DNA from 4 places in the Thermaerobacter subterraneus DSM 13965 genome. Region 3 is predicted to be linked to each of the others. Evidence: riboswitches for the same ligand, from Rfam matches in the RefSeq annotation. Region 3 holds a riboswitch; each other region holds the start of a gene.
What was found. Region 3 has a riboswitch for S-adenosylmethionine ahead of THESUDRAFT_RS08010 (methionine ABC transporter ATP-binding protein). Riboswitches for the same ligand answer to the same signal wherever they lie in the genome.
Positions count from the first base shown of each region.

Region 1: it holds a riboswitch for S-adenosylmethionine, as region 3 does, so the genes downstream of both, metE (5-methyltetrahydropteroyltriglutamate--homocysteine S-methyltransferase) here and THESUDRAFT_RS08010 (methionine ABC transporter ATP-binding protein) in region 3, are expected to answer to the same signal.
Region 2: it holds a riboswitch for S-adenosylmethionine, as region 3 does, so the genes downstream of both, THESUDRAFT_RS04300 (methylenetetrahydrofolate reductase) here and THESUDRAFT_RS08010 (methionine ABC transporter ATP-binding protein) in region 3, are expected to answer to the same signal.
Region 4: it holds a riboswitch for S-adenosylmethionine, as region 3 does, so the genes downstream of both, metX (homoserine O-acetyltransferase MetX) here and THESUDRAFT_RS08010 (methionine ABC transporter ATP-binding protein) in region 3, are expected to answer to the same signal.

Region 1 is NZ_JH976535.1:1,011,228-1,016,750, forward strand. It holds gene THESUDRAFT_RS04265 (redoxin domain-containing protein) at 1-235, opposite strand, end outside; gene THESUDRAFT_RS04270 (response regulator transcription factor) at 259-1,176, opposite strand; gene pncA (bifunctional nicotinamidase/pyrazinamidase) at 1,173-1,865, opposite strand; SAM riboswitch class I at 2,345-2,459, shown strand; gene metE (5-methyltetrahydropteroyltriglutamate--homocysteine S-methyltransferase) at 2,533-5,070, shown strand; gene THESUDRAFT_RS14925 (carboxypeptidase-like regulatory domain-containing protein) at 5,373-5,523, shown strand, end outside.
Region 2 is NZ_JH976535.1:1,020,117-1,025,639, reverse strand. It holds gene THESUDRAFT_RS04310 (isochorismate synthase) at 1-804, opposite strand, end outside; gene menA (1,4-dihydroxy-2-naphthoate octaprenyltransferase) at 1,170-2,165, opposite strand; SAM riboswitch class I at 2,403-2,512, shown strand; gene THESUDRAFT_RS04300 (methylenetetrahydrofolate reductase) at 2,966-5,182, shown strand; gene THESUDRAFT_RS04295 (cystathionine gamma-synthase) at 5,172-5,523, shown strand, end outside.
Region 3 is NZ_JH976535.1:1,963,641-1,969,163, forward strand. It holds gene asnB (asparagine synthase B) at 45-1,610, shown strand; SAM riboswitch class I at 1,733-1,920, shown strand; gene THESUDRAFT_RS08010 (methionine ABC transporter ATP-binding protein) at 2,011-3,039, shown strand; gene THESUDRAFT_RS08015 (methionine ABC transporter permease) at 3,046-3,720, shown strand; gene THESUDRAFT_RS08020 (MetQ/NlpA family ABC transporter substrate-binding protein) at 3,829-4,755, shown strand; gene THESUDRAFT_RS12400 (lytic transglycosylase domain-containing protein) at 4,984-5,523, opposite strand, start outside.
Region 4 is NZ_JH976535.1:1,451,885-1,457,407, reverse strand. It holds gene THESUDRAFT_RS06020 (homoserine dehydrogenase) at 1-794, opposite strand, end outside; gene metX (homoserine O-acetyltransferase MetX) at 791-1,981, opposite strand; SAM riboswitch class I at 2,077-2,195, opposite strand; gene THESUDRAFT_RS06010 (YgjP family zinc-dependent metalloprotease) at 2,298-3,254, opposite strand; gene THESUDRAFT_RS06005 (cupredoxin domain-containing protein) at 3,564-4,001, shown strand; gene THESUDRAFT_RS06000 (biotin--[acetyl-CoA-carboxylase] ligase) at 4,061-5,119, shown strand; gene sfsA (DNA/RNA nuclease SfsA) at 5,128-5,523, shown strand, end outside.

The sequences.
Region 1 (5,523 bases), 950 kb from region 3:
CCTGGGCGCCCCGGGAGGCGAAGTCCGGGTAGCGGGCGGTGAAGTCCTCGATCTCGTTGCAGCAGCCGGGGCTGAAGGCAAAGGGGAAGAACAGCAGGACCAGCGGGCGACCCCTGAGATCGCGCAGCCGCAAGAATTCGTCGCCGGTCCCGGCCAGGGGCAGGGTGAAGTCCGGCGCTTCCCGGCCCGGCCGGGGCATGCGCCGGCGGAGCCAGGCCTCCCGCCACCGCTGCACCGGACCGAGGCCGGCCCCCCGGCTCACAGCCCGGCCACCGGGGAGTTCAGCTTGTAGCCGTGTCCCCGCACGGTGAGGATCCACTCCGGCTGGCTGGGGTTGCGCTCCAGCTTCTCCCGCAGGTGGCGTACGTGGACGTCCACGGTCCGCGGGTCGCCGAAGGCCTCTTCACCCCAGACCCTGTCCAGCAGCTCCTGCCGGGTGAAGGCCCGGCCCGGCTCGGCAGCCAGCGTGGCCAGCAGCTTGAACTCCGTGGGGGTCAGGGCCACCCGCTGGCCGTCCCGGTAGACCTCATGGCCGGCGTAGTCGATCACGATGGGGCCGATCTGCTGGCGCCGGCCCTCGGTGCGGCGCAGCAGCGCCTTGATCCGCGCCACCAGCTCCCGGGGGCTGAAGGGCTTGGTCACGTAGTCGTCGGCGCCCAGCTCCAGCCCCAGCACCTTGTCGATCTCGCTGTCCCGGGCGGTCAGCATGAGGATGGGCGTCTGAATGCCCCGCTCCCGCAGGTGGCGGCAGAGGGTGAAGCCGTCGGTATCGGGCAGCATGACGTCCAGGATGATCACCTGGGGCCGGCGCTCCTCCAGGCGGCGCAGGGCCTCGGCACCGTCCCGGGCCAGCACCGGTGCCATGCCGTTGCGCTGCAGGTTGTACGCCACCAGTTCCAGCAGGGACTCCTCGTCGTCCACCACCAGCACGGTGGGACCGGCCGGTGCCGGCCCGTCCGGACCGGGGCCGGGCCGGGCGGCGGGGGCTGCCGGCGCCAGGGCGGAGGGCTTGCCGCCGGCGGAAGCCGGCGCCGGGCGGGCGGTTGGGGTGGAGGCGGCCGCCGGCGCCGGTGGCCCGGCGGGAAGGCGTCGGGCCGGGGGCCGGGCCTGGCCCGCATCGAGGGCCGGGCCCGCCGGCTCGCCGCGGCCGCGTTCGTCCCGCAAGAACACCGTCACCGGGCCTCCCCGGCGTCCCCGGCGGCCAGCAGGGCCCCGTGGGCCTCCATCTCCGCCAGGGCGCGCTCCCCGTCCCCCGGGGTCACGTCGACGGCCCGCACGGCCGGAACCAGCACCGTGACCCGAAAACCCTCCCGCAGGCCGTCCAGCACCGTGGCCCGCACGCAGTAGTCGGTGGCCAGGCCGCCCACGTACAGGTGCCGGACCCCCTGCTGCCGCAGCCAGCCGGCCAGGGTGACCTCGGGGCGGACCCCGGCCTCACCGGCGGCCAGGGCGCCGTCAAAGCCACTGTAGGCCTCCCGGTCGGGGGCGAACCCCTTGCGGAAGACGGTGCCCCGGACCTGCAGGTCCGGGTGGAAGGCGGCCCCCGGGCTGCCCTGCACGCAGTGGACCGGCCAGGGCCCGCCCTGCTCGCGGAAGCTCACATGGCCGGAGGGATGCCAGTCCTGGGTGAAGACCACGGGCCGGCCCGCCGCGTGGAAGGCGCCGATCCAGCGGTTGAGGACGGGCACCACCTGGTCGCCCTGGGGCACGGCCAGGGCACCGCCGGGACAGAAGTCGTTCTGGACGTCCACCACCACCAGGGCGGCGTCAGGATGCTGGGCGGCTGCCTCGGGGGTCACGGCGCCGGCGGGGGCCGGTGCCGCCCCGCCCCCCGTCGCGGCGCCGCCGGGCTGCAGGCGGTCCATGGCTGGGCTGCCTCCTTGCGCCGTTTTCCCTTCAATTATAGGCTTATAGGCTGCCGCCGGCAGGATGCGGGCCACCTCGGGCCGGCAGTGCCCGGGCCGCAATGGCACGCCGGCGGCCGGCAGGGCCCGCAGCGGGCGACCGCCGGGGATGGCGCGGTTTCACCCCACCCTGGGGTGTGGGGGCAGCAGGACTTTCGTCCCCGGCCCCGAATAGCAGTCCCCAATGCCCGCATCCCGCGCGAGGGTTCCAGCCCGCTGCGGCGCCGGGGCGCCAGGCCGCACCTGGGCAACGGGCCCTGCAAGCCCACCGGGCCCACGCCGGCCGGACGAGACCCGGAGGGCCGCGGACCGCGATGACGCACCGCAGGCCGCGAGGCCATGGGCCCCTTCCTTGGCTGTGGGATGCGGAAACCCGGGGGGCCTTGCAGGCCGCAGCGCCTGCAACCCCGCGGTCGCTGACAAGGGAATGACCGGACAAAGCCCTATCGAGAGTGGCCGAGGGACGGGCCCGATGACGCCACGGCAACCGGCCGCCGGCTCCACCCAGGCGGCACGGTGCCAATTCCCGCGGGAGGCGTTCCCGGGAGATAGGGAAAGGCGAGGAACCTCTCCTTTCCCGGAGGGGTTTTTCATTTTCAGTCCCATCCCACGAAGGAGGCGCGGACCCATGGCCGTGGCAACCAACCTGGGCTTCCCCCGCATCGGGGCCGGCCGGGAGTTGAAACAGGCCCTGGAGGCCTACTGGGACGGCAAGATTTCCGCGGACGCTCTGCTGGCGACGGCGGCGGCCTTGCGGCGGCGGCACTGGGAGCTGCAGCGGGCGGCGGGGATCGACGTGGTGCCCGTGGGGGACTTCTCCCTCTACGACCACGTGCTGGATACCGCCTGCATGGTGGGGGCCGTGCCCGCCCGTTACGGGTGGGCCCCTTCAGCGGAAGCCGGCGCCGCAATCCCCCCGGCTCCTGGTGGCGATGCCGCCGGCGCGGGCCGGGCCACCCCCGCGGCGGGCCAGAGGGCGGAGGCGGGCCCGGGCGCGGCGGCCGCCGCGGCTGCTGGGGAGGTCCCCCTGGACGTCTACTTCGCCATGGCCCGGGGCACCCCCGGCCGGGGCGTCCCCGCCCTGGAGATGACCAAGTGGTTCGACACCAACTACCACTACATCGTGCCCGAGCTGGAACCAGGGCAGGCCTTCCGCCTGGCGTCCCGCAAGGTGGTGGAGGGATTCCGCGAGGCCCGCTCCCTGGGTTTCGAGGCCCGCCCCGTGCTGCTGGGCCCGGTGAGCTTCCTGCTGCTGGCCAAGCTCCGCACTCCGGCCGGGGCGGGCGCCGCCGGCCGGGCCCCCGAGGCGAGCCGCGGCGAGGCCGGGGGTCTGGGCGGCGGGGCGGCCGGTTCCTCCGGCGGGGAAGGGGTCGCCGGGCCGCGCCTTGCCTTGCTGGACGGCCTGCTGCCCGTGTACGGGCAGGTGCTGCGGGAGCTGGCGGCGGCCGGCGCCACCTGGGTCCAGCTGGATGAGCCGTTCCTGGCCCTGGACCTGGACGAACCGGCCCGGGCCGCCTACCGCCGCGCCTACGCCACCTTAGCCCAGGCGGCCCCGGGGCTCCGGCTCTTCCTGGCCACCTACTTCGAGGGGTTGCGGGACAACCTGGAGCTAGCCTTGAGCCTGCCGGTGCAGGCCCTGCACCTGGATCTGGTGCGGGACCCCGGCCAGCTGGAGCAGGTGCTGGCCGCCGGGGTTCCGCCCACCCTGCACCTCTCCCTGGGGGTGGTGGACGGCCGCAACGTCTGGCGGGCGGACCTGGAGGCGGCCCTGGCCCTGCTGGAGCGGGCCCGGGACGCCCTGGGGGCCGGGCGGCTCTTCGTCGCCCCCTCCTGCTCGCTGCTGCACGTGCCCATCGACCTGGACCTGGAGACGGATCTGGATCCGGAGATCAAGGGCTGGCTTGCCTTCGCGAAGCAGAAGCTGGAGGAAGTGGCGGTCCTGACCCGCGCCTTGAACCAGGGCCGGCAGGCCGTGGCCGGCGCCCTCGAGGCCAGCCGGGCGGCGGTGGAGGCCCGGCGCCGCTCGCCCCGGCGCACCCGGCCGGAGGTGCAGGAGCGGTTGGCGCGGCTCAACCCGGACGAGGCCCGCAGGCCCTCCCGGGCGCCCCAGCGGCGGTCGCTGCAGCGGGAGCGGCTGGGCCTCCCGCCCCTGCCCACCACCACCATCGGCTCCTTCCCCCAGACTCCGGAGGTGCGCCGGCTGCGGGCGCGCTGGCGGCACGGGGAGATCGACACCGCCACCTACGAAGAGGGCATCCGCGCCGAGATCCGCCGGGTGATCCGGCTGCAGGAGGAGCTGGGCCTGGACGTGCTGGTTCACGGCGAGGCCGAGCGCAACGACATGGTGGAGTACTTCGCCGAGCAGCTGGAGGGCTTCGCCTTCACCCGCCACGGCTGGGTGCAGAGCTACGGCAGCCGCTGCGTGAAGCCGCCCATCCTCTACGGCGACGTGGCCCGGCCCGGCCCCATGACCGTGCGGTGGATCACCTACGCCCAGTCGCTGACGGACCGGCCGGTCAAGGGCATGCTGACGGGGCCCGTCACCATCCTGCAGTGGTCCTTCGTCCGGGACGACCAGCCCCGGGAGGTGACTTGCCGCCAGATCGCCCTGGCCATCCGCGACGAGGTCCAGGACCTGGAGGCGGCGGGCATCCGGGTCATCCAGATCGACGAGCCGGCCTTCCGGGAGGCCATGCCCCTGCGGCAGGCGGACCGGCCCGCCTACCTGGCCTGGGCCACCGAGTGCTTCCGCCTGGTCACCGGCGGGGTGCGGGAGGAGACCCAGATCCACACCCACATGTGCTACTCCGAGTTCAACGACATCCTGGACGCCATCGCCGCCCTGGATGCCGACGTGATCCTGATCGAGGCGTCGCGCTCGGGCATGGAGCTGCTGGACGCCTTCGTGCAGCACCGCTACCCCAGCGACATCGGCCCGGGGGTGTACGACATCCACTCGCCCCGGGTGCCGCCGGTGGATGAGATCAAGGCGCTGCTGCGCAAGGCGGCCGCGGTGCTCGACCCGGGCCAGCTCTGGGTGAACCCGGACTGCGGCCTCAAGACCCGGCGTTACGAGGAGGTTGAACCGGCCCTGCGGCACATGGTCCAGGCGGCCCGGGAACTGCGGGAGGAGTGGGCACCCGCTCCCGCCACCGGCGGCCGGTAGGCCGGAGCCTGCAGCCCGCAGGCGACGGATGGCGACAGGGTTCGACAACCGGCAAGGGGCCGGCAGGGGTATGGGGACGGCTTCCCTGGGAAGGGGAAGTCGTCCTCTGCATTTTCGGCAAGTATCGTATAGGCGTGATGGACCCTTTGTCGAATAATGACTTGTTTATGGACGCTACTGTGCCTCAATACCGCGTCGAATCAAACCATTTCTTTTAAAATCGTACCCCTACCATAAAAAGGCCAAGCCCAACGAATCCTAAATACTAAACGTCCATTTAGTCGGTATGGGGGAGGGGGAGCATGCGGCAAGCGGAACAGGCCTCCCGCTGGCGGCGCCCGGTGGCCTGGGTCGCCAGCCTTGCCCTGGTGGTGGCCACCGGTGGCGGCGTCCTGCTGGGAGGGGGGCCGGCGGCCAAGGCAGCCGGCCCGCGCCTGCCCGGCTCGGAGAAGG
Region 2 (5,523 bases), 940 kb from region 3:
ACCGGCAGGCCCTCGGGGGTCCGTCCCGCCGCTTCCCGGGCGCCGCCCGGCCGTTGAAGCGACGGCCAGCAGCGAGAGCCAGCGGCGGCCGCGCTCGCCGGCGGCGGTGGTGGCCGCCGCGGGCACGCGCAGCCGGATGCCCCCGGGGAAAACCCACCCGGCTCCCTCGCCACCCGCGCCCGCGGCGGCCGGGGTCCCGGCCCCCCTCTCCGCCGCCGTCACCACCCCGGGGACCACCACCCGGTTGAAGGTGAGCCAGGTCCCGCCGCCTGTCCGGGTGACCAGCAGCTCCGGCAGGACGAAGCGCGCCGCGGGGAAGCCGGCCCACAGCGAATCCGCCGCCTCCTGGGGGTCGAAGGCGAAGCCCCCCACCACCACCGGTCCCGTTCCCCACACGCCGTGGGGCGCATCGATGAGCGCACCCTCGCACAGGGCCTGCCAGGCGGAAGCCAGGGCCGGGGCGATGGCGGCCAGGGGCGCGGCGGGGCCGGCGCCGGCCGCTTCCGGCCCGGCCGCCGCATCCGGACCTGGACCGGCTTCCAGGACGGCTGCCGCCCCCAGGGCGACCATGGCCATGGTGCCGCCCGGAGCAGACCAGAGCGCCCGCTCGTGGGTCAGGATGGCGGCGCCCTCCCACAGCGCGATGGGGTCCAGGTCCTCGGCGGCGACGGTAAAGCTCACCACGGCAGGCCGCCGCCCGCGCCGGGCCTGGTCCCGGGCCCGGGCATGGAGCCGGTCCAGATCGCGACTGACGGGTCCCGTGAGGGACGCAAGACGGGGCACTTCCCTGGCCAAGGGTGTCATCCCTCTATCCTAAGGATCGTAAGTTCGCCGAACCCGGCGGATTGCTGGTTCCTCGAATCGGCAACGGCTGGCGTCCCCGGTGAACTCTGGGTGAACATTCATTCACCGGCGACCCAAAGCAGGGATGTTCGTGAGCGAGGCCCAGATCCCTTCCTCAAGGCCACCCGGCCGGGCAGGGTCGGCCACACCCGTGCGCCCGCCTCGCCCGGCGGCTCGCCCCGCCCGGCTGCCGGCTACGCCGGCCCCAACCCCGTTGCACCCAGGCCGCCGGGACCCTCAAGACCGGCGGCCCCGGCGACGGGCTCGGCCCATGGCGGGCGGCCGGGCCCGGCCGGCCGGCTCGCTCCCGCAAACCCCCGGTCCTGTCAGGACCACAGGGCCGACCGCAGCCACCACCAGCCGTATCCCGCCACCAGCGAGACCCCCGCCGCCTTGTAGAGCCCCAGGGCCAGCCGGCCCAGCCGGTAAAGGTCCTGGTGCCGGTAGGGCCGGGCCAGGAAGAGCGGGGCCTGCCGCAGGCAGCGGGCCGCGGGCACCAGCGTGACCAGCACCAGGGCGGGCAGCCGCCCGGCCGCCACCCCGGCGACGATCAGCACCGCCGTGGCCGCCACCCACCCGAAGTACAGGCGCAGGGCGCGCGTCTCTCCCAGCCGCGCCGCTACGGTCATCTTGCCGGTGGCCCGGTCTTCTTCGATGTCGTGGATCGACTCGGCATAGAGGATCAGGGCCACCAGGGACACCAGGGGCAAGGAGGCCACCAGCGCCTCCAGGGAAAGGGTGCGGGCCTGGACGTAGTACGAACCCAGCACCAGCACCGCGCCCATGTTGAGTCCCACCATGACCTCGCCGAGCCCGCGGTAGCCGTAGCGGACGGGCGGAGCCGTGTAGAAGAGCCCGCTGGCGATGCCCAGCAGGCCGAAGGCCAGGGCGGGCCAGCCCGTGCGGGCGGCCAGGTAGCCGCCCACCAGAGCGCCGAAGCCGAAGGTGGCCCAGGCTCCCCGGCGCAGGCTGTCCGGGCTGAGCCACCCCGCCTGGATCACGCCGCTGCCGCCGGTGAAGGGCGCATCGCCCTCGTACATGATGTAGTCGAAGTAGTCGTTGGCCATGTCGGTGCCGGCGTGGATGGCCAGGCTGCCCAGCATGGTGAGCAGCGCCAGCCAGGGGTCGAAGTGGCCCTCCCCGCCGGCCACCAGGATCCCCACCAGCACGGGGATGATGGTGACCGGCTTGAGGTGGGGGCGGCTGGCCTGGAACCAGGCCCGGGCCAGCAGGCGCCAGGAGCGGGCGGTGGGCGCCTCGGCCCCTGCGCCCGCGGCCGCCGCCCGTGCCATGGCCGGGCCGTGTTCGTCCGCCTGGTGCACCGGATCTCTCCCCCATCCTGCGCCTGCCCGCCGGCCGGGTGAGCCCCCGTCTGGGCGTCCCGCCTGCGGTTCCACCGCTCAAACGTACCGGCGGCCCTGCCGAACGTCGCCGGTTGCACGCCTTTTATTGTAGCGAAGGAAACCGGCTCTGACCTGTTGTCGGGATGGCGGAACCCGGCTATACTGTGCGTAATCTCCATTGACAACGGATGCGGCCGGCCGAGCCGGCCGACCCCTCTCTTATCCAGAGCGGTCGAGGGACGGGCCCGATGACGCCGCGGCAACCGGCGACCTTGGTCGTGCGGTGCCAACTCCCGCGGCTCCCTCCGGGAGCCGAGAGATGAGAGAAGGGGGACGGGGACCCTGCTGCGATCACCAAGCCCCTTCCTCCTTCGGAAGGGGCTTCTTCTTTGGCCGCCAGAGCTTAAGGGACCGGGGACCCCAGGTACCCAGGGGGTCCCGGAGCCCGGCGAGCCAGGGGCCGGTGGGGCCAGGAAGGGCCCGTTCCCCCCCATCCTGCAGCGCCGAGCGCCGTGCGGAAGCCCAGGCACCCCGTGCCGGGGCGCTGTCGCCGGCGCCGCGAACTGGAGGTGACGACCAGGGTGACCCAGCCCTTCCGGCCGGCCGCCGGACCGCGACCTGCCCACCCGGCCACGGCCGACTCCCAGCCCGGCCACGCGGCTCCGCCGCGGGCGGCCTTCCCTGCCGCGGGCCACCCGCCCGAGGACAACGGCCCCGCGGGCCCTGCCGGCCTCCCTCCGGCACGCCCGGTTGCAGGGGGCGGGGGCGGAGGAACCTTCGTGCCCTTCGCCCCGGATCCGGCTCCCCGAACCCTGCCGGCGGTGAGTCCTGGACCCGCTCTGCCCGCCCTGGCCGATGGCGACCCCTCCTGGGCCCTGGCCGCCCGCCCGGTCCGGCCCTCCCCCGCGGGCGACAGCCCGTCCGGCGGCGGACCCGCGCCGTCCCAGCCGTGCCCCGGGGCGCCCGGGGGGCCCCGGGGCACGGCCCGGGAGGAGGAAGAACCGGCTCTAGGCACCGCCCTCCTTCCCCTCACCGAACCCGCCGCGGTGGAAGGCGTCCACCTGGCGGCCATCCGGGCCGGAGCCCGCCTGGTCCGCACCGCCACCCGCTGGGCCAGCCCCTGGTGGCTGCCGTCCACGTCCCCGGAGCGGATCGAGGAGATCAACCTCTGGGCCGCCAAGCTGGCGCGGTCCGCCCGGGAGCTGGCCGGGCGGCCCTGCCTGGTGGCGGGGTTGTTGGGACCGCTGCCCGCCACCGCCGCTGCCGGCGGCAGCACCGAGCCGGAGGCCGTCCTGGAAGGATACCGCCGCCAGGTGGCCGGGCTGCTGGCAGGGGGCGTCGACCTGTTCTGGGTCGAAGCCCGCCACCCCCTGGAGGCCGGCCTTGCCCTGAAGGCCGTGCGGGAGGCGGCCCGGTTGCCGGTGGGTGTCCTGCTGGTGGGGGAGGGGGAGCCGCCGGATGCCCTCCCCTCCCCCTGGCTGGAGGCGTTCCACTCGGCCGGCTGGCCCGACGCCCTGGGTGTGGCCACCGGCGGCGGGCCGGCACGGGCGGCCCGCTGGCTGGCGGCGGTGCGGCGGGCCGGGTGGAGCGGCCCGCTGTGGGTCACCCTGGGACGGCTGGACGACGGGCCCGAACCTGTGGCCCGTGGGCTGGCCGGCCCCAAGCCGGCCACCCAGGACACCGGCGGGTGGGATGCGTGGGATGCCCTGCGCCTCCTCGGACCCGGCTGGGTGGGTGGAACCGGCCCCTGGCAGCCCGCGGACCTGGAGGCTCTGGCCGGCCGCATCCAAGCGGTCCACCCGGAGCCGGAGGGCCCGGCCCCGGCCCTGCCGGTCCTAGGCCCTCTGAACCGGACGGGTTCGGGCAGCGGCCCCGCCGGGCCGGGCGCCGGCCATCCTGACGCCGGCCATCCTGACGCCGGCAAGCAGGCCGCCTCCTTGCCCGCCGCTGCCCATTGGGGCAGGAGCCGGCCTGCCGGTGCAGGCTCCCTCCCAGGCGCAACCACCAGCGGCGCGGGCGGGGCCACCGGCCCCGGAAGCCCCGCTCCGCTGCGGGAGAAGCTGGGGCGCCGGTTCGTCATCAGCGTCGAGCTGGATCCGCCGCGGGGTCCGGTGGCCACCAAGTTCCTGGCCGATGCCCGCACTGTGGCGGCGGCCGGAGCCGATGCCGTCAACGTGGGCGACAGCCCCATGGCCCGGCCGCGGATGGCGGCCTGGGCCGGTGCCCTGCTGGCCCGCAGCGCCGGCATCGACGCCATCATGCACTGCACCACCCGGGACCGGAACCTGATGGCCCTGCAGGCCGACCTGCTGGCCGCCCATGCCCTGGGCGTCCGCAACGTCCTGGCCCTGACGGGCGACCATCCCCGCCTGGGTTCCAGCGGCGCCTCCCCGGTCTACGACGTGGACTCCATCGGCCTGCTGGAGGTGCTGGCGGCCCTGCGCCGGGGCGAGGATCCCCGGGGCAACGCCCTGGGGGCGCCGGCCGACTTCACCGTGGCCTGCGCCCTGAGCCCGTCGGCGGACGATCTGGACCAGGAGCTGGACCGCTTCCGCCGCAAGCTGGCGGTGGGCGTGGTGGACTTCGTCATGACCCAGCCCCTCTACGAGCTGGAGCCCCTGGAGCGGGTCCTGGACCGGCTGGGCGGGTGCCCGGTACCCCTCGTCATGGGCGTGATGCCCCTGCACAGCGGCCGCCACGCCCATTACCTGCACCATCAGGTACCCGGGATCTCCATCCCCGCCCGGATCCGCGAGGCCCTGGACCGGGCCGGCGAGCGGGGTCTGGAGGTGGGCCTCCAGCTGGCCGAGGAAGTGGTGGAGGCGGCCCGGCCCTACATTGCCGGGGTCTACGTGGTGATCTCCTACGGGAAGGCGGAGCCGGTGGCCGAGTTCGTCCGGCGCTTGCGGGCATGGCTTGACGGCCCCCTTCCCGCGGCGGCAGCCCGGGGCCCGGCAGCCCGGAGCCCGGAGGAGGTGCGCCACCATGCCGGTTGAACCGGTCCCCGCCCGGTCCCAGGGCGGGGCGGTCCCGGACCCGGAGGGGACCCTCCCCGTCCCCCGGCTGCAGCCCGCCACCCGGGTGGTGCACGCGGGCGTGCGCCGCGACCCCCGCACCGGGTCCGTGGCCGTGCCCATCTACCAGACGGCCACCTACGAGCACCCGGGGCCCGGCCAGACCACCGGCTGGGATTACAGCCGGCTGCACAACCCCACCCGGGAAGCCTTCGAAGAGGCGGTCAACGGGCTGGAAGAAGGCTTCGCCGCCCTGGCTTTCGCCTCCGGTATGGCCGCCCTCACGGCGGTGCTGCACCTCTTCCGGCCCGGCGACCACCTGG
Region 3 (5,523 bases):
GTGCCGGGGGCGCCGCGGCCTGGCCCGAAAGGAGGCGGGACTTCATGTGCGGCATCGCCGGCGCCACCGCTCCCCGCGGTGAAGCGGTGGCCCGCATGCTGGAGGCCATGGCCCACAGGGGCCCCGACGACCAGGGACTTTGGGTCGGGCAGCACACCCTGGGCCACCGCCGGCTGTCCATCATCGACCTGGCGGGCGGGCACCAGCCCCTGGCCAGCGAAGACGGCGCGATCCGGGTGGTATTCAACGGCGAGATCTACAACTACCGCGAGCTGCAGGCCGAACTCGAGAGCCGCGGCCACCGCTTCCGTACCCGCAGCGACACCGAGGTGCTGGTGCACCTCTACGAAGACGAGGGACCGGCCATGGTGCGGCGGCTCTACGGCATGTTCGCCTTCGCCCTCTCCACCCCCGACGGGCTCTTTTTGGCCCGCGACCCCCTGGGGATCAAACCCCTCTATGTGGGCAGGGACCGGGATGGGGCGCTCCTCTTCGCTTCGGAGATGGGGGCCCTGCTGCCCCACGTGGAGACCATCGACGAGTTTCCCCCCGGGCACTACTGGACGGAACGGGACGGGTTCGTCCGGTACTACGAGCTGCCCCCGGTACGGTACGACCTGGAGAGCCCCGAAGCGGCGGTGGAGGAACTCATCGCCCGGCTGCGGCAGGCGGTGCGGCGGCGCCTGGTGGCCGACGTCCCCGTGGGGGTGTTCCTCAGCGGCGGCCTGGACAGCAGCCTGATCGCCGCCCTGGTGGCGGAAGCGCGGGCGGAAACCGGAGAGCCGGTCCATTCCTTCGCCGTGGGCATGGAGGGCAGCGAGGACCTGGAGCGGGCCCGGCTGGTGGCGGCCCACCTGGGGACGTTCCACCACGAGTACGTCTTCACCCGCCAGGAACTGCTGGCCCTGCTGCCCACCGTGATCCGGCGCCTGGAGTCCTTCGACCCTGCCCTGGTGCGCAGCGCGGTGCCCACCTACCTGGTGTCGCGACTGGCGCGCCGGTATGTCAAGGTGGTGCTCTCCGGCGAGGGAGCGGACGAGCTCTTCGGCGGCTACCAGTACCTCAAGCGGCCGGAGATCCGGGCGCGGCTGCAGGACGAGCTGCGGGAGATCACCCTGGCGCTGCACAACACCAACCTGCAGCGGGTCGACCGCATGACCATGGCCCACGGCCTGGAAGGGCGGGTTCCCTTCCTCTCGGTGACCCTGGTCGACCTGGCCTGGCGGATCCCGCCGCGCTGGAAGATCCACGACCGCACCGGGACCGAGAAGTGGATCCTGCGGCAGGCGGCCCGCCGGTTCCTCCCCGCGGCGGTGGTCCAGCGGGAGAAGGCCAAGTTCGCCATGGGCACGGGCGTGGGCCCCACCCTGGAGCGCTTCGCCGGAGCCGCCGTCAGCGACCGGGAGCTGGCGGCGGGCCGGGAGCCGTGGCCGGGGCTGGAGCTGGGCAGCAAGGAGGAGCTGCTGTACTTCCGCTGGTTCTGCCAGGCCTTCGGCCACCGGGCCCGGATGGCGGCCCGGCTGGTGGGGCGGAGCCGCAGCCTGAACCCCCACCAGCTCTACGCCCCCGCCTGGCGCGCCCAACCCGGGACGGGGACGGAGATGGCCTGACCTGTTGACAGGCCGGGGCAGGGGTCGCATAATCGGCGTCGTACGGCTGAGCCGGCCGCTGTACCGCAGTACCCGCAGGACGTTCGGCGCGGGACCTTCAACAACCGAATCCGCAACATCTCTTCTTATCCAGAGTGGCGGAGGGACGGGCCCGATGAAGCCACGGCAACCTCCGCGCGGCGGCGCGGCCCCGCCCGCTCCGGCCCGGCACGGCGGCCGGGCGGGTTCCCCGGGGTTCAACGCCGGCGGGTGGTGCCAACTCCCGCAGAACCGCGTCCTGGTGCCGGGACGCCGTTCTGAGAGATAAGAAGGGATGGCACCCTTGGGCCATCCTTTCTGCGTCTCTCAGGAAGGATGGTTTTTTGTTGCCCTTCACCCGGTGCGGGGTGGGGCCACGGGGGTGAGCGCAGTGACGGAAGCGATGCTGGAGGTCCGCAACCTGGTCAAGGTCTACCGCGGCCGCCGCGGCGTGACCACGGCCCTGGACGGCGCCAGCCTGGAGGTGGGCCGGGGCGAGTTCTTCGGCGTCGTCGGCGCCTCGGGGGCCGGCAAGAGCACCCTGGTCAAGTGCATCACCCTGCTGGAGCGGCCCACGGCGGGCTCCATCCGCCTGGGCGGCGTCGAGCTGACCGGGCTGCGCGGCCGGGCCCTGCGGCAGCAACGGCGGCGGATCGGCCTGGTCTTCCAGCACTTTCACCTGCTGTGGTCCCGCACCGCCGCCGGCAACGTGGCGCTGCCCCTGGAGATCGCCGGGGTGCCGCGGGAGCAGATCCGGCGCCGGGTGGCGGAGCTGCTGGACTGGGTGGGGCTGGCCGACAAGGCGGGAGCCTACCCCTCCCAGCTGAGCGGGGGCCAGAAGCAGCGGGTGGCCATCGCCCGGGCCCTGGCGACGCAACCGGAACTCCTCTTGTGTGATGAACCCACCTCCGCGCTGGATGCGGCCACCAGCCGCGCGGTGCTGGAGCTGCTGCAGCGGGTTCACCGGGAACTGGGCATCACCGTGCTGCTGATCACCCACCAGCTGGAGCTGGTGGAGGCCGCCTGCCAGCGGGTGGCCGTGATGGACGCCGGGCGAGTGGTGGAAGCCGGACCCGTGGAACAGGTCTTCCGGAACCCGCAGGCGGCGGCCACCCGGCGGCTGCTGGCCGCCGCCGGTGCCGGCGGTCCGGCCGGAGACCTACCGGCCCCAGCACTCGGGACCGGGGACGAACCCGGCCCCGAGGCGGGCCCACAGGCCGTTGCCGATCCGGCCCTGGCGGACCGGCGGGCGGCCCCGGCGGCGGCCGCGGGGGCTGCAGCCGCCCGCTGGGCGCCCCTTGCCTCGGCCTCGCCCGGCGCACCCGGGCGGAGCGGTGCCGGCGCGGCGCCGGCACCCGGGGCCGGCCCCCTTGCCCCGCAGGCGGCTCGCCCCCTGGCCGGAGGGAGGTGACGGCGGATGGCGGCAGAGCTTTTCAGCGCCCTGCGCGAGTTCGGACCTGACATCGTGACGGCCACGGGCCAGACCCTGTACATGGTGGGCCTGGCGATCCTCTTCGCCACCCTGGCCGGGGTGCCCATTGGCACCCTGCTGGTGGTGATGGACCGGGGGCACATCGCCGCCTTTCCGCCCCTGCGGGCGGTGCTGGCGTTCGTCGTCAACACCGGGCGGTCGGTGCCCTTCATCATCCTGCTGATCGCCCTGGCCCCCTTCACCCGCCTGCTGGTCGGCACGTCCCTGGGGACGGCGGCGGCCGTGCCGCCCATGGCGGTCGCCGCCACCCCGCTGGTGGCGCGGGTGGTGGAGACGGCCCTGCGGGAGGTCGACCGCGGCACCGTGGATGCCGCCGTGGCCATGGGCGCCAGCCCGTGGCAGGTGGTGCGCAAGGTGCTGCTGCCCGAGGCCCTGCCCGCCGTGGTCCTGGGGATCACCATCGCCACCGTCGGGCTCATCGAGTTCTCGGCGGTGGCGGGGGCCGTGGGCGGGGGCGGGCTGGGCGACCTGGCCTTCCGCATGGGCTACCAGCGCTGGGAGGCGGGGGTCCTCTTGGTCTGCGTGGTCCTGCTGGTCGCCCTGGTGCAGGGGGTCCAGTGGGCCGGGGAGACCCTGGCCCGGCGGCTGAACCACCGCTAGCGCCCGGCGCTCCGGGAAGGCGATTTTTGGGGGATGGCTCGCGGGGGGCGGGCCGGTTCGTCCGGGAAGGGACCCTGGTGCGATAGATCGAGAAGGAGGTCGAATGCCATGGGTGTCCTCTCCCTGGTCTTCTCCGGCCGCCGGTGGACCCGCCGGGCGGCGGTGCTGGTGGCGACCCTGCTGATCGCCGTCCTGGTCGCCGGGTGCGGTGCCGGCGGGGCCGGTTCGTCCGGTGAGCAGGGCGACAACTCGGCCGGTGGCAACGGGTCCGGATCGGGCGGCACGAGCGGTACCGTCACCCTGAAGGTGGGGGCCACGGCGGTGCCCCACGCCGAGATCCTGCGCGACGTGGCGGCCCCTGCCCTGGAGGAGCAGGGCATCAAGCTGGAAGTGATGGAGTTCAGCGACTACACCAAGCTCAACCCGGCCCTGGTCGACGGGGAACTGGACGCCAACTACTTCCAGCACATCCCCTACCTGGACCAGTTCAATAAGGACCACGGCACGAACATCACGCCGGTGGCCAAGGTCCACATCGAGCCCATGGGGCTCTATTCGGACAAGATCACCAGCCTCGACCAGCTGCGGGACGGCGCCACGGTGGCCATTCCCAACGACCCCACCAACGGCGGCCGGGCGCTGCTCCTGCTCCAGGCGGCGGGCCTGGTCAAGCTCAAGGACGGCGCGGATTACACCGCCACGGTGCGGGACATCGTGGAGAACCCGAAGAACCTGCAGATCCGCGAGGTGGCGGCCGAGCTGATCCCGCGCACCCTGGCCGACGTGGACCTGGCGGCCATCAACACGAACTACGTCCTGGAGGCCAAGGAAGCGGGAGCGCTGAAGAACCCCGATCCCCTGTTCGTCGAGGACGCCGACTCGCCCTTCGCCAACGTGCTGGCGGTGCGGCCGGAGGACGTAAAACGGCCCGAGATCCAGGCGCTGGCGGAGATCCTGGTGGGGCCCGAGGTCAAGCAGTACATTGAAGAGCATTACCAGGGCGCCGTGGTGCCCGCCCAGGCGCTGATCCAGTAAGCCTGTGCAGGCGCGGGCGGCGGCGGGGGCGACGGCAGAGGCCAACCAGGGTGACGCAAGGTCAGCGGGGGTCGCCGGCGGCGACCCCCGCTGTCTTACTTCCCCTGCCTTGTTTGCACTGGCCACGGGGCCCGGCCGCCACCGGCCTGTCACCGGACCCTGCCGGTGTCCAACGGTTCCGGCCGGCGGCAGGGCTGCCTTGTGCCCTTTGGCCGCCTTTCGCCGGCCTCACGCCTCCTCCCGCCGCGCGGCCTGGGTGGCCCACAGCCGCAGCACCTTCTCCACGTAGGCCCGGGTCTCGGCGAAGGGCGGCAAGCCGCCGTGGGCTTCCACCGCCTCGGGCCCCGCGTTGTAAGCCGCCAGGGCCAGCCGCCAGTCGCCGAAGCGGTCGAACTGGCGGCGCAGGTACCGGGCACCGGCCTCCAGGTTCTGCACCGGGTCGAGGGGGTCGGTCACGCCCAGCTCCCGCGCCGTGGCGGGCATGAGCTGCATCAGGCCCACGGCGCCCGCCGGCGAACGGGCGGCCGGGTTCCACCCCGACTCGGCTTGGATCACCGCCCGCAGCAGGGCGGGGTCGAGGCCGTGGCGGCGGGCCACCGCCCCCGCCAGCGCCTCCAGCACCTGCCGGGGCCAGGACAGGCCGGCCGCAGCGCCTGCCCAGGAGAGGGACCCCGGAGGGGCGGTCCCGGACGGAGGGAGGCCGGATGCCGCAGTGCCGGGCGCGGGCGCTGCCGCGCGGGAGGCCGCGTCCGTGGGGGCCGCCGTGGC
Region 4 (5,523 bases), 510 kb from region 3:
CCCGTCCACTCGGCGGTGGCCACCAGGCGCCAGCGGGCAGCGCCGCCGCCCTGGCGGGCCGCCTCGCCCCCGCCCCCTCCCTCCTGCAGGGCACGGCGAAAGGCGGGGTCGTCCAGCCCGCGACGGGCCACGGCGGTCCAGGCCACGGGCTCGCCCGTCACCAGGGTCGCCAGGATGGCCAGCTTGCGGGCCGCGTCGCGCCCCGACAAGTCGTCGCTGGGATCGGCTTCCGCATAGCCGGCGGCCTGGGCGGCACGAACCGCGTCCTCCAGGGTGGCGCCCTGCTCCACCTGGGTGAGGACGAAATTGCAGGTGCCATTCAGGACCGCCCGCAGGCGGCGCACCCGGTTGGCCGCCAGGCACCTCAGCAGCGGGCGAATGATGGGCACCCCGCCGGCCACCGCCCCTTCGAAGGCCAGCTCCACCCCGTGCCGGCGGGCCACCGCCGACAGGGTCGCCAGGGATTCGGCCAGAAGGGCCTTGTTGGCGGTGATCACGTGGCGGCCGGCTTCCAGGGCCCGCAGGACGTACTGGCGGGCCGGTTCGACACCGCCGATGAGCTCGATCACCACGTCGACCTCAGGATCGCCCAGCAGCTGGTCGGCATCGGTGGTGAGCAGGCTGCGGTCGACGGCCGCCGGCCGCGGCTTGCCGGGGTGGCGTACCAGGATCCCCTTCAGCCGCGGCACGCCACCCAGCCGCGCCACCAGCCAGGGTGGCGGGTTGAGCAACCGGCGCGCCACCGCACTACCCACGGTGCCCAGACCCAGCAGCGCCACCACGGGACCCTTCACGGGCGCCCCTCCCCCACCGCCGCCACCGCCCCGGCCTGCGCGGGCGCGGCGGTAGCACCGGGTTCTTCCAGCCAGTCCATCACCCGGCGGGCCACCCCCGCGGGGTCCACGAGGAAGCTGTCGTGGCCCCAGGGAGCCTTCCAGACCTGCCATGTGACATTCTTGCCCGCCCGGCGCAGGGCCTGGACCAGCCGCCGCTGCTCGTCCACGGGGTAGAGCAGGTCCGAGGTGATGCTGAGCACATACATGCGGCCCTGGACCCGGGCCGCGGCGCCCTCCAGCCCGCCCCGGCCCCGGCCTACGTCGTGGAGATCCATGGCCCGGGTCAGGGTCACGTACGTGGCGGGATCGAACCGGCGCACCAGCTTTTCCCCCTGGTAGTGCAGGTAGCTTTCGATCTGGAACCGGAAGGCCTCGGCCGGGCCCGCCGGCGCGGTGGCGTACGAGCCCAGCCGCTGGGCGACCGGGTCGGCGCCCGCCGGGACCTCTTCCCGGCCAAAGCGCGCCTCCCACTCCTCGCGACCCCGGTAGGTGGTCATGGCCAGCATCCGGGCCAGGGCCAGCCCGCGGCGGGGCGGGCGGGCGGCGGGATAGTCGCCGCCCTGCCAGGCGGGGTCTGCGAAGATCGCCTGGCGCTGCACCTCGTTCCAGGCGATGGCATGGGGCGAGGCGGCCGGCGGCGCCGCCAGGACGGCCGCCGCTCCCACCCGCTCGGGGTAGGTGACGGCCCACTCCAGCGCCTGCATGCCGCCCAGGGAACCGCCCACCACCAGGGCGAGCCGCCCGATGCCCAGCGCATCCAGGAGCCGGCGCTGGGCATGGACCATGTCCCGCACGGTGATCACGGGAAACCGCCCGCCCCAGGGCCCGTGGCCGGCCTCCTCAGGACTGGCCGGGCCTGTGGACCCGTAACAGCCTCCCAGCACGTTGCTGCAAATGACAAACCAGCGGCGGGTGTCGATGGGCCGGCCCGGGCCCACCGCCGCCTCCCACCAGCCCGGGCGGTCGCCGGGATGGTGGGAGGCCACGTGGGCGTCGCCCGTCAGGGCGTGGCAGATCAGGATGGCGTTCTGGCGCTGGGGGTCCCAGCGACCCCAGGTCTCGTAGGCCAGTTCGGCCCGGGGCAGGTGGCCGCCCTGCTCCAGGGGCAAGGGCCCCACCTCGACAAGGCCGCGACAGGGGATCACCGCGTCCCCCTCCCTCCCGCGCCCGCTCCCCGAAGGGGTCCCGGATAAGAAACTACCCCTCCCGAGAGGGAAGGGCCGAAAAGATTTCCGGCGCCCTCTCATCTCTCAGGATCCGCACGGATCCTGCAGGAGTTGGCACCTTACCGGCCGTCCAGGCACGGCCGGCGGTTGCCGGGCTTCATCGGGCCAGTCCCTCCGCCACTCTGGATAAGAGAGCAGACGCGCTCTGTGATTGTTGAAAGTGATGCTATCATGCCGGCCCCTGCAGGTCAACGATCCCGGCCGCGACCCGGCCGGCCTTGCGCGCCGGCGCCCCTCACCATCGGGCATCGGCCGGGGAAGGCCCGATGGAGCGCGCCGGCCGCAGCCAGGCCGGTACATAGCTCCAGGCCGCCCGGAGCTGGCGCCGGTGCTGCGCCGCCCGGGGGTCATGCCGTTCCACCAGGGCCCAGAAGGCGGGACCGTGGTTGAGGTGGACGGTATGACAGAGTTCGTGGATCAGCACGTGTTCCACCAGTTCTGGCGGCAGGAAGAGCAGCTTCAGGCTGAGGCGCACGTGGCGCCCGGCGGAACAGCTGCCCCAGCGGGTCTTGGGGCAGCCGATGGACGAACCCGCCAGGCGAAAGCCCCGCTCCCGCGCCAGCCGTTCCAGCCAGGGCAGCAGGGTCGCCCGGGCCCGGGCGGCCAGCCACCCCCTGAGGGGAGGCCCCCAGGCGGCAGGACCCTGCTCCCCGGCCCGGGCCGGCAGGCGGACCTGCCCGGCCAGGGATGCGCCCGGGGGCGGCGGTTCCCCTGGATCGCCGGTGACCCCGCCGGCGAAGAGGGCCTGCTGCGGGGTCCGGCCGGCGGCGGGCTTGCCCCCTCCGCCGGCGGCGCCGCCCAGGGTGGGCCGGCCCGCCGGCGTCACGGCCCACACCTCCCCCAGAGCCCGCAGCCACAGCCAGGCCGGGGGAGCCAGGCCGGCGGCATCCTGGCGGAGCAAGGGATCGCCCGCCCCGCCGCCGGCGGCCCGGGCCTGCTGTTCCAGGCGCTGCCGGGCCCGCTGGATCCAGGCCGCATGCTGGGCCACCACCTGGGGCACCCGCTGCAGCCGGTACCCCGGCGGAACCACCACCACCAGGCCGTCGGCCGGCGAAAGCACCAGCCGCACCCGGCGCGCCCTGGAGCTGACCCGGACGGTGTAGGGGGGCAGGCCCTGCGATCCGGCCCCGCCCTGCCCCATGCCCCCCGGTGGCCGCAGCCCCCGATCCCCGTCCCTGGACCCCTCGCCCATGCGTCGCCCTCCTTCTCCTCGCGGGCGATGGCCGGCGGCAGGCTCCGTCGGGCTCCGTTGCCGCCCGGCCGCGCCGCGTGCCCGGGCGGGCAGGCGGACCCGCCCCCGGACGCCCTGGAAGTCCGCATCGCGGTCGCTCTGTCCTGGTTCGCCCGGCCGTTGCCCGCCCCCTTGTGGACAACCGCTGCCCGGCCCCGGCGGCCGCTGCGCATGGAGAGTCACCGGGCCGGCATACATTGGTTCCGTAAGGGCGCCCGGCCGCCGCCCCCCAACCGGCCGGGAAACGGCCCCTTGCGGGGAGGTGCCATCGTGTCCGACGGGGCTGCACCGGGGCCCGCCGCCCGCTCGGTGATCGCCCTGCTTGTGTCCGCCGCCCTGCTGGCCGGCGCCCTGGGCCTGCACCTGCGGTCGACCCGCCCCGGCGTGGCCGGCGTCACCGCACCGGGGCGGCCCGTGGCCGACCGGGTGATCCGGCTGTCCGAGTACGCCTACCAGCCGGCGGTCATCGAGGTCCGGCAGGGGACCCGGGTGCGCCTGACGCTGATCAACACGGGGCGGGAGGAACACGAGCTGGAGATCGACGGCTATGGCATCGAGGTGGCCGGCCTGCGGCCGGGAACCAGCGTCCGGCTGATCTTCAATGCCGATCTTCCAGGCCGTTTCGAGCTGGCCTGCCACATGCCCGGCCACTACGAGAAGGGGATGCGCGGCATCCTGGTGGTCCACCCGGCCGACGCCCAGCGCTGAGGCGCCGCGACACCCTGCTCCGGGCCCGGCGTGGTATGGTGTTGCCGGGAGGAAACGCCATGCCCGCAAAGGATGCCGTGAGAGGGGACGGGCCCCGGCCGCGCAGCCGGGTGCTGGCGGCCCTGCTGGCCGCCGGCGGGCAGCCGGTCTCGGGCGCGACCCTGGCGGAGGGCCTGGGCATCACCCGCGCCGCCCTCTGGAAGCACATCGAAGCTTTGCGCCGGGACGGCTGGCCTGTGGAAGGCCGCCCCCACCAGGGCTACACCCTGGATTCCGGGGCCGCCGGGCGGCTGGCAGCCCGCCGGTTCGTCCCCGAGCTGCTGGAGGCCCGCCGCGCGGGCGCGCGCCTGGGCCACACCGTCCACTGGCTCGCCGAGGTGGGGTCGACCAACGACGTGGCCCGCCGGCTGGCGGAGGCGGGCGCACCCGAGGGCACCGTGGTGGTGGCGGATCGCCAGGCGGCCGGGCGGGGGCGCCTGCGCCGGGCCTGGTGGAGCCCGCCCGGCGGCCTCTGGATGTCCCTGATCCTGCGCCCCGCCCTGCCCCCCGAGCACCTGCCCCTTTTGACGCTGGCCGCCGCGGCGGCAGTGGCCGAAGCGGCGGAGGGCCTGGCCGGCCGGCCGGTCCAGGTGAAGTGGCCCAACGACGTGCTGATCGACGACCGGAAGGTGGCCGGCATCCTGCTGGAGACGGTCAGCCACCCCCACGGTGCGGAGTACGTGGTGGCAGGCATCGGGGTCAACCTGGACGTGGAGGGCGAGCCGGTGCCCGCCGAGCTGGCCGGTCGCCTGACCTGGCTGGCCCGGGAGGCCGGCCGCCGGGTGACGCGGAACGAGCTGGCGGAGGCGATCCTCCAGCGGCTGGAGGAACGTTACGCCCAGCTGCACCAGGAAGGTCCCGGCCCGGTGCTGGCCGCTTGGCGCAGCCGTGCCGCCTGGCTGGGGGAGCCGGTGCGGGTGGCCCTGCCCACCGGTGAGGTGGCCGGCATCGCCCTGGACGTGGCACCCGACGGTTCCCTGGTGGTCGAACAGGCCGGCGGCCGGCGCCAGCGCATCCTGGCCGGCGACGTGCAGCGCCTGCGGCCCGCCGGGGCTCCTCCCGGGGCCGGGTCCCGGTGAGCGGCCCGGTGAACGTCGCCCTGCCCTGGCCTTCCCCCCTGGTGCCCGTGATCATCCTGCGGCGCCTCAACCGCTTTGCGGTGGAGGCGGTTCCGGCCAGCCCCGGCACCTCCGGCCCGGCGGGCGGCCGCGCCGGAACGGACCAGCCCCGGGGCAGGCCCTGCGGGCCGGGCCATGCCGCCGGCAGGACCGTTGCCGCAGCGGTTGGCGGGGCCGGCGACGGGGCCGCAGGCAAGGTCCTGCGGCTGCACCTGCCCAACTCCGGCCGCATGGCCGAGCTGCTGGTCCCCGGCACCCCCGGCCTGGCATGGATTCCCGCCGCGGCGCCGCAGCCGGAGCAGCAGGCGGGCGGCACCCCCGCCGCCTCCCGCCGGCAGGCCCGTGCCCCCCTGGGCCCGCCGCAG